Regions from separate parts of the Achromobacter sp. FW305-C-28 genome, predicted to be linked through region 3. Evidence: predicted binding sites of a transcription regulator. Region 3 holds the regulator's gene; each other region holds the start of a gene.

What was found. The regulator LexA, encoded in region 3, represses DNA repair genes until DNA is damaged. The targets are predictions, from matches to a motif close to ACTGTATNNNNATACAGT.
Region 1: the regulator LexA is predicted to act here: its motif matches at 1,119-1,136, upstream of AC3WMR_RS03455 (PA0069 family radical SAM protein).
Region 2: the regulator LexA is predicted to act here: its motif matches at 1,469-1,486, upstream of AC3WMR_RS20160 (ATP-dependent helicase).

What each region holds. Positions count from the first base shown of each region.
Region 1 is NZ_JBYSYL010000001.1:755,100-758,376, forward strand. It holds gene AC3WMR_RS03450 (sulfate adenylyltransferase subunit 1) at 1-929, shown strand, start outside; gene AC3WMR_RS03455 (PA0069 family radical SAM protein) at 1,144-2,514, shown strand; gene AC3WMR_RS03460 (hypothetical protein) at 2,629-3,093, shown strand; gene AC3WMR_RS03465 (EamA family transporter) at 3,105-3,277, opposite strand, start outside.
Region 2 is NZ_JBYSYL010000008.1:186,612-189,888, reverse strand. It holds gene AC3WMR_RS20170 (T6SS phospholipase effector Tle1-like catalytic domain-containing protein) at 1-828, shown strand, start outside; gene AC3WMR_RS20165 (DUF3304 domain-containing protein) at 831-1,382, shown strand; gene AC3WMR_RS20160 (ATP-dependent helicase) at 1,531-3,277, shown strand, end outside.
Region 3 is NZ_JBYSYL010000004.1:284,758-288,034, forward strand. It holds gene lon (endopeptidase La) at 1-1,382, shown strand, start outside; gene lexA (transcriptional repressor LexA) at 1,562-2,212, opposite strand; gene AC3WMR_RS13435 (amino acid aminotransferase) at 2,383-3,277, opposite strand, start outside.

The DNA of each region.
Region 1 (3,277 bases), on a different contig from region 3:
TCCTGATCGACGCCACCCGCGCTGCCGATGGCAAGCTCTTGCCGCAGACCAAGCGCCACAGCACCATCGCTCGCCTGCTGGGCATCCGCCACATCGTGGTGGCGGTCAACAAGATGGACCTGGCGGACTGGGACCGCGCGGTGTTCGAGCGTATCCGCGACGCGTATGCCGACCTGGCGGGAAAATTGGGCATCACGCACTTCGACGCGCTGCCGCTGTCGGCGCTGAACGGCGACAACGTGGTGACGCTGTCGGACAAGACGCCCTGGTACACGGGGCAGCCGCTGCTGACGTTGCTGGAATCGCTGGACCTGTCCGGCGATGGCCGCAGCGGCCCGCTGCGCTTTCCGGTGCAATGGGTGGCGCGCCACGATGGTGACCGCAAGGAAGACTTCCGCGGCTATGCCGGCCGCATCGCCAGCGGCGTGCTGCGCCCGGGCGACGAGGTCACGGTGCAGCCGTCGGGCGTGACGGCGCGCGTGCGCGAAGTGCGCGTGTTCGACCGCGTGCTGGATGAAGCGGTGGCCGGCGATTCAGTGACGCTGGTGCTGGACCGCGATGTCGACGTGTCGCGCGGCGACGTGATCGTGCATGCAAACGCGCAAGCGCAGGTCGCGCGCGAGTTCGAAGCCGAGCTGTGCTGGCTCGATACGCAGCCGCTGAACCCCGCGCGCAAGTACTTGCTCAAGCACGGCACGCGACTGACGTCGGCGAAGATCCGCGCGGTGCTGTCGCATCGCGATATCCACGAACTGCAGGAAGTGCAGAACACGGAAGGCACGCTGCGCATGAACGACATTGGTCGCGTCACCTTCACCACGCGTGAAGCGCTGGCGGTCGATCGATACGATGATGTCGCAGCCACCGGCGCGTTCATTTTGATCGACGAGGCCACGCACCAGACGGCGGCGGCGGGCATGCTTCGGTAAACCGCAAGCGGGCCGCGAAACAACACCCCTTTGCTCCCCCAAATGAGGTGTTGTTTTTATTCCAAACCCAATGCTGGCGCGGGTTTCCGGGCGATATCGCAAGATGGAATCGAATTGTCCGGACGGCGTCTTCGTCTTGCGGTAAAGTGGGGCTGTCTTACGAAAAGGCTTTTGGTGCTTGTCAAAACCACTGTGTTTTTGTACAGTAGTTTTCATGGCACGCACCGATCATTCTTTTCCCGCCGGTTCTGGGTCCCCGGCTGCCGCCCCCGCCGCCTTGCGCGGTCGGGGTGCGGTTACTAATATTCGGCATCGCTTTCAGCGCGATGATCGCGTGCAGGTCGACGACGGCTGGTCCGCTTCGGGTCTCCCGGCTGATTTCGTCGATGCTGTCCCCGATATTTCCCCCAAAGTCATTCCCATCCTGCCCGACGCCCGACTGGCGCCCGCGGCCCCCAAGACAACCGTCACGGCCGAAGAAGCCCGCAAGATACTGTCGCGCAACGATTCGCCCGACATTCCCTTCGACGTCGCGGTCAACCCGTACCGGGGATGCGAACATGGCTGCGTCTACTGCTATGCCCGGCCCACGCATTCCTACCTGGGCTATTCCCCCGGCCTGGACTTCGAAACCCGCCTGGTGGCCAAGGCCAATGCGGTCCAGGCGCTGCGGGCCGAAATCAGCCGGCCGGGTTACAAGCCATCGCCCATCAATATCGGGTCGGCCACCGACGCTTACCAGCCCATCGAACGCGATTGGCGCCTGACGCGCGGCATGCTCGAACTGATGCTGGAAACCCGGCACCCGGTCACCATTGTCACCAAGAACGCCCTGGTCGCCCGCGACCTGGATCTCCTGGCCGCGCTGGCCGAGCAGAAGCTGGTGGTGGTCTACATGAGCATCACCACGCTGGATGCCGGCATGGCCCGCACGCTGGAACCGCGCGCGGCCGCGCCCTGGCGTCGCCTGGAAGCCGTGCGTAATCTCACGACCGCCGGCGTGCCGGTAGGGGTGCTGGTGGCGCCCGTTATCCCGTTCATCAACGACGACGCCCTGGAACACATCCTGCAGGAATCCAAGGCGGCCGGCGCGCACTATGCCAGCTACACCGTCATCCGGTTGCCCTGGGAAGTCAAAACCCTGTTCGAAGACTGGCTCAACGCTCATTACCCGGATCGCGCCCAGCGCGTGCTGCATCGCATCGAAGACCTGCGCAATGGCCGCCGCAACGATCCCAACTTCGGTTCGCGCATGCGCGGCACCGGCATCTGGGCCGATCTGCTGCGCCAGCGGTTCGCGGTCGCCACGCGCAAGCTGGGCTTGAACCGCCAGCGCCTGGCGCTGGATGCCGGCCGTTTCCAGCCGCCCTTGGCTGCCGGTGGGGCCGAGTCCTTGTTTTCTGCGGCCGCAGGTGCGGCCCCCGTTTCCCTATCCCCGGTTGGCGCGAAAGCGTCTTCAGGGGTCCCTTTTTCCGGCACCCCGTCCGGTGTCACGCCCAGCCCCTCACCGACGGCCGGCGCCTTCGGGCGCGGCGAACGCCAATGGCGCACCGTTGCTGCCGGGCAGTTGTCCTTGTTTGACTGACCTCATGGCGCCGGACGGCCCTTGTCGTCCGCTCGACCTTGTTGTCCGCCCGAGTCCGTTGCTGTTGCCCGTCGATTCTGACTGTCGTTTTTACCGCGCTACCAAGGAGTTCCTATGAACACCGCTCAACTCTCCGTCCTGCCGGACGATCTTGCCGCCGTATCGCTGACCCCGTTGCGCCGCGCCGTGCAACGTGTCCGTACGTTCGGCGCCCGTTTCAGCGAACTGGCCATGCCCTGGTCGGCAGCGCCCGGGGCGCGGGGGCAGGCGATGGACCTGACGCTGGGGGCGGGCGGCGTAGCGTCGTCCGGGACGGCCGCGGCCGATACCGGCAAGGGCAGCCGCTCCGGCACCCGGCCGGGCAAGTGGCCGTTTCCGCCGGCCGCGACCGATGTGGCGGCGCCCGCTGCCAGCCACGTCGTGCGCGGCCCGCGCGAACGCAGCCTGGGCAACGCCACGGTCGAGCCGGTGTCCGATCAGGTCAGCGTCAAGAGCATGGTGGTGGATGTGGTGCTGGTGCTGGCCTGGGGCGCGATGATCCCCGCGCTGATGTGGCTGGGCGCCGCCGGCGGATTCTGACGCTCGCCGGGTCAGGTCGACCCCAGCAGTACCACGCCGGCCAGGATCGCCAGGCAACCGGCCAGCCGGCCCGGGCCCACTTTCTCGCGCAAGAGGAACATGCCGGCCAGGGTGCCCAGCATCATCGACATTTCCCGGGCGGGGGCCACGAGGCTGAGCGGCGCGCCGTTGCGCAAGGCATACA
Region 2 (3,277 bases), on a different contig from region 3:
AACCTGCGCACCGCATTCAATGCCTACGTCGAGAACACGCGAGATATATCTAGTGAGCAATCATCGACCCGTCGAATCATGTACAACCACTACGTTCAGTATGTGCGCTGGCGACGCCTTCGGGTTGATCGGGGGCCTGAGTGGTTGGGCGGAATTCCCAGTGCGCTGCGGGCCAAATCCAACAATCCTCAGGACTACGAGGATCTGGTGCAAGCCAATAACGAGTTGCTGCTGGAGGTGCAAACGCTGACTGCGAACAATGCGCTTGAACGCAGTTCCGTGCCGAATGCGATGCCGGGTGCCGAAGGCGCTCGGCTATATGACAGTGTCATGTTGGTATTGCGAGGCAACAAAGAGAAGATATGGTTGGATCAGATGCGCACGGTCTGGAATCTTCCTGGCAAGCCCGTCGCGGCGGTGATCGATCTGTTGGACAATTATGTGCACGATTCAAGGGCCTGGTTCAAGCCTCTTGGAAAGGATGACGACGTGTGGATGAGTATCCAGCGTGATCGTCTCAAACAACTGGACCAACGTGAAAGGCTGGCCGAACAATATGTATCGACCGGTCGGGCTGATCTGGCGTGGCCACTGATGCCCAGCAAGGAAGAGCGGGCAGAGTTGGTTGCCTATCGAGCAAATCCCAATGCCGTGCCGTTGCAGGCCGGTGGACGGGAGTTCTACTCTCAATGGGGCTATTTGCGCTGGCGCTCTGTCTACACCAATCCTCAGGCTCGGGCGCAACGGGAGGCGCAGCAGGACCGGGAGAATACGCAGCGTGCTCTGCAGAATATGCCAATAAACTTCAACGCTATTCCGCGATTCTGAGTATGCAGAAAATCAATTTTCCGATCAGCCTGTTCACTCGACTTCGCTCGCTTCGTTGGGGATGCTCTTTAGCTTTTTGCATGGCGTTGATAGGGCAGCCTGTGGCTGGTTGGACGCAGTCTATGCCTATTCCCGCAACGCTTGGCGTGCGGTTAGGCATCATCAATTATCTTGACGAAGGTTTGAGCCCCGTCTTCATCAATCGTGCATGGGCGGGAAGTGCTCGAGCGCAGGCTTACACATCCAGCACTTGCTGCATTGCCATTGCGACCCAGTGGAAGCCGGGAATGACAATGAGGGTGGAGTGGAATTCTGATTCGATGTTTTATCGTGGCGAGAATGATCTATTGGTTCGCGATGTTCCGGTCATGCCATACGAGCCGTTTCACGATGGTTATGTCTGGGCCATTTTTCTGCCTGGTGGAGAGGTGCGGCTGCAACCATCACGCGCTCGTCCTGGCGCGGAAGGCTTTTTGTTGGGACTGCCTCCACCCGGCGAGGCGACCGAGGCGCAATTGAAGCAGTTCATCGAAAAAACCCAGCCCAAGCCTTGACCCCTGTGCGACCGGCCGCTGCTGCGCCCCCCGTCCGCATCCCCGCCAGGCGCCACCCCGGCAAGCGGCCCACGGCTGTTATGATGCCTGGATATATAACCAGTTGTCAGGCCGGCCCCGCCGCGCCTGGCCGCCAGCCCCGCGCGCCATGTCCGACCCGACCCTTCCGCCTTCCAACAGCCGTCCCGATCCGTTGGCCGACCTCAATCCCGCCCAGCGCGAGGCCGCTGAATTCGGGGTGGCCGGCGCGGGCGACGACGGTCCCTTGCTGGTCATTGCCGGGGCCGGGTCGGGCAAGACCAACACCCTGGCCCACCGGGTCGCCCACCTGATCCTGAACGGCGCCGACCCGCAGCGCATGCTGCTCCTGACCTTCTCGCGCCGCGCCGCCCAGGAAATGGAGCGCCGCGTCGGTTCTGTGCTGCAGCGGGTCATGAACCTGCGCGGCACCCAGCAGGCGCCCTCGCTGCCGTGGGCCGGCACCTTCCACGCCATTGGCGCTCGCCTCTTGCGCGATTGCGCCCAGCGCATCGGCCTGTCCGAGGCCTTCACCATTCACGACCGGGGCGATGCCGAAGACCTGATGGGCATGGTCCGGCACGAGCTTGGCCTGTCGTCCACCAAGTCGCGCTTTCCGCTCAAGGGCACCTGCCTGGCGATCTACTCGCGCGTGGTCAACAGTCAGACGCCGGTGGCCGACGTGCTGCACAGCGTGTTCCCGTGGTGCGCGCAGTGGGAAGACGAGCTCAAGAACCTGTTTCGCGCCTATGTGGCGGCCAAGCAGGACCAGCAGGTGCTCGACTACGATGACCTGCTGCTCTACTGGGCCGAAATGATGGGCGACCCGGCCATCGCCGCCGACGTCGGCGGGCGTTTCGACCATGTGCTGGTCGACGAATACCAGGACACCAACCGCCTGCAATCGGCCATCCTGCTGGCCATGAAGCCCGATGGCCGCGGCCTGACCGTGGTGGGCGACGACGCCCAGTCCATCTACTCGTTCCGCGCGGCCACGGTGCGCAACATCCTGGATTTCCCCACGCAGTTCCCCAAGCCCGCCCGCGTCATCACGCTGGACCGCAACTACCGTTCGACCCAGCCCATCCTGAACGCGTCCAACGCCGTCATCGGCCTGGCGACCGAGCGCTACGCCAAGGACCTCTGGACCGACCGTTCGTCGTCGCAGCTGCCCGAGCTGGTCACGGTCAGCGACGAAGGCGGGCAGGCCCGCTGGGTGGCCGACCAGGTGCTGGCGCAGCGCGAGGGCGGGGCCACGCTCAAGTCGCAAGCCGCGCTGTTTCGCACGTCCAGCCACAGCGCGGCGCTTGAGCTGGAACTGACCCGGCGCAATATTCCGTTCGTCAAATTCGGCGGGCTGCGCTTTCTGGAAGCGGCCCACGTCAAGGACCTGCTGTCGCTGCTGCGCTGGGCAGAAAACCCGCGCGGCCGCATGGCGGGCTTCCGCGTGGCGCAGTTGCTGCCCGGCATCGGCCCGGCCACCGCCGGCAAGCTGATGGACGCCATGGCGCAATCGGCCGAGCCGCTGCGCGCCTTGCGCGAGTTCAAGCCAGGCGCGGCGGCCCAGGCCGAGTGGGGCGCCTTTGCCGACACCTATGCCGCGCTGGCCGACCCCGGCCTGCGCTGGCCCGCGGACGTGGACTTGGCCCTGCGCTGGTACGCCGGCCAGCTCGAACGCCTGTACGACGATGCCCGCGTGCGCAAGACCGACCTGGACCAGCTGGTGCGCATCGCCGCCGGCTACCCGTCCCGCGAGCGTTTCCTGACCGAGCTGACGCTGGATCCCCCGGACGCCACCAGCGACGAGTCCGGCGCGCCCTCGCGCGACGAGGACTACATGATCCTGTCCACCATCCACTCGGCCAAGGGGCAGGAAT
Region 3 (3,277 bases):
TCGGCCCTCCGGGCGTCGGCAAGACCTCGCTCGGCCAGTCCATCGCCAAGGCCACGAACCGCAAGTTCGTGCGCATGGCCTTGGGCGGCGTGCGCGACGAAGCCGAGATCCGCGGCCATCGCCGGACCTACATCGGTTCGATGCCGGGCAAGATCGTCCAGAACATGTCGAAGGTCGGCGTGCGCAATCCCTTGTTCCTGCTCGATGAAATCGACAAGCTGGGCATGGATTTCCGCGGCGATCCCTCGTCGGCATTGCTCGAAGTGCTGGACCCTGAGCAGAACCACACGTTCCAGGACCACTACATCGAGGTCGACTTCGATCTGTCCGACGTCATGTTCGTGGCGACCAGCAACACGCTGAACATTCCGCCGGCGCTGCTGGACCGCATGGAAGTGATCCGCCTGTCGGGTTACACCGAGGAAGAAAAGATCCACATCGCCCGCGACCATCTGCTGCCCAAGCTGATGAAGAACAACGGCGTAAAGGATACCGAGCTGACCGTCGATGACAGCGCCTTGCGCGATATCGTGCGCTATTACACCCGCGAAGCCGGTGTGCGTGCGCTCGAACGCGAAGTGGGCAAGATCTGCCGCAAGGTCATCAAGCAATTGCTGACCCAGACCGATCGCGCCAAGGCCGAAGGCAAGACCCTCGAGGTCAAGCCGGTCAATGTCACGGGCGACAACCTCAGCGACTACCTCGGCGTGCGCCGCTACACCTTCGGCATGGCCGAAAAGGAAAATCAGATCGGCCAAGTGACCGGCCTGGCCTGGACGGAAGTCGGTGGCGACCTGCTCACGATCGAAGTGGCGGACATGCCCGGCAAGGGCGTGATCCAACGCACCGGTTCGCTGGGCGACGTGATGAAGGAATCGGTCGAGGCGGCTCGTACGGTGGTGCGCTCGCGGGCACGTCGCCTGGGCTTTGCCGACAGCGTCTTCGAGAAGCACGACATGCACGTGCACGTGCCGGAAGGCGCGACGCCCAAGGACGGTCCGTCCGCGGGTATCGCGATCACCACGGCCATGGTGTCGGCGCTGTCGCGCATTCCGGTGCGCGCCGATGTCGCCATGACCGGCGAAATCACGCTGCGTGGCGAAGTCCTGCCGATCGGCGGCTTGAAGGAAAAGCTGCTGGCCGCCCACCGTGGTGGTATCAAGACGGTCTTGATCCCGGAAGAAAACGTCAAGGATTTGGCGGAGATCCCGGACAACGTCAAGAACCATCTCGAGATCGTGCCGGTCCGCTGGATCGACAAGGTGCTGGAACTGGCTCTGGAGCGTCTGCCCGAACCGCTGGCTGAAGACGAGGCGGTCAAGGAACCGCTGGTGGCCAAGCCGGCCGAGCCGGGTTCGACGGATCCGGTGCTCAAGCACTGATCCCGGCCTGGAGGGCGCTGCTTGCGGCGCCTGCAACAAGAAACCCCGCCATGGCGGGGTTTCTTTTTTGGAGCTTGCCTCTGAACTGCAGTGTGCCCTGAACTACGCTGGCGAAGTGGGCGCTGTGCGTGGCTTGGCAAGGCCTGAAAGGCCCGCCTGGCGCGCGGTTCAGTGCCGCATCAATGCAGGGCGTGCGTGCGGATCAGGCCGACCGCGATGCCTTCGAGGGCGAATTCCTGGTCGGCTTCGACCACGATGGTGTCGAAGTCGGGGTTTTCGGGCAGCAGCTCGATACGGCCATGTTGGCGTTGCAGGCGCTTGACGGTGACGTCGTCGCCCAGGCGGGCCACCACGATCTGGCCGTTGCGGGCTTCGGAGGCTTTCTTGACGGCGAGCAGGTCGCCTTCGAGGATGCCGGCGTCGCGCATGCTCATGCCGCGGACCTTGAGCAGGTAGTCGGGCGCTTGGGCGAACAGGCTGGAGTCGACGCCGATTTCGCGTTCTACGTGCTCGGCGGCCAGGATGGGGCTGCCCGCGGCCACCCGACCTACCAGCGGCAGGAGCAGTTGCGCCAGGCCCGGCAGGGGCAGGGCGGCTTGCGTGGGGGCGGCCGAGGCATCTTTCAGGCGGATGCCGCGCGAGGCGCCCGCAGTGAGTTCGATGGCGCCTTTGCGGGCCAGGGCCTTGAGATGGTCTTCGGCCGCGTTGGGCGAGCGGAATCCCAGGGCCAGGGCAATTTCGGCGCGGGTGGGCGGAAACCCGGTACGCGCGACGGTTTGCCGGATGAGGTCCAGGATTTGCTGTTGACGATCAGTGAGTTTGCTGGCCATGGCGATGATCCGTTGGGGTCGGACTGTACATATATACAGCAGCATTCTGGGGGACATAACGCAAAAAAGCAAGCGGGTGTCGATATAGACGGCAAGCGGCCATGGCAGGCGTGTAATAAAAAACGGGACCCGAAGGTCCCGTCTGACATGTGCCGGCTATGCGAGGCGGTTTACAGCACCGCGGCGATGCCCTTGGCGACCTGGTCGATGTTGCCGCTGTTCAGGGCGGCGACGCAGATGCGGCCGCTGGAGACGGCGTAGACGCCATGCTCTTCGCGCAGGCGGTCGACCTGGGCCGACGTCAGGCCCGAGTACGAGAACATGCCGCGTTGTTGCAGCACGAAGCTGAAATCCTGCTTGCCGCCGTGTTCCTTGATTTTCTCGACCAGCTGCTTGCGCATCAGGCGGATGCGGTCGCGCATGCCGCCGAGTTCCTGTTCCCACATGGCGAACAGTTCAGGCGTGTTGAGGACGGTCGAGACGATCGTGCCGCCGTGGGTGGGCGGGTTGGAGTAGTTGGTGCGGATGACGCGCTTGAGCTGGCTCAGGACGCGGGTGGCCTGGTCTTTGCTGCCGGCCACGACAGTCAGGGCGCCGACGCGCTCGCCGTACAGCGAGAACGACTTCGAGAACGACGAGCTGATGAACATGGTCATGTTCAGGTCGGCGAACAGGCGCACGACGGCCGCATCTTCCTTGAGGCCTTCGCCGAAGCCCTGGTAGGCGATGTCCAGGAACGGGACCAGGTTGTTTTCCTTCACGACGGCGGCGATCTGCTGCCATTGTTCGAAGGTGGGGTCCACGCCGGTGGGGTTGTGGCAGCAAGCGTGCAGCACGACGACGGTCTGGGCCGGCGCAGCCTTCAGGGCTGCCAACATGCCGTCGAAATTCAGGCCGCGGGTGGCGGCGTCGTAGTAGGCGTAGGTGCCGACTTCGAAACCGGCGCGTTCGAACAGAGCGCGGTGGTTTTCCCAGCTGGGATCGCTGATCAGGACCTTCGAGGTCGGCAGCAGCTGGCGCAGGAAGTCGGCGCCGATCTTGAGGGCGCCGGTGCCGCCCAGGGCC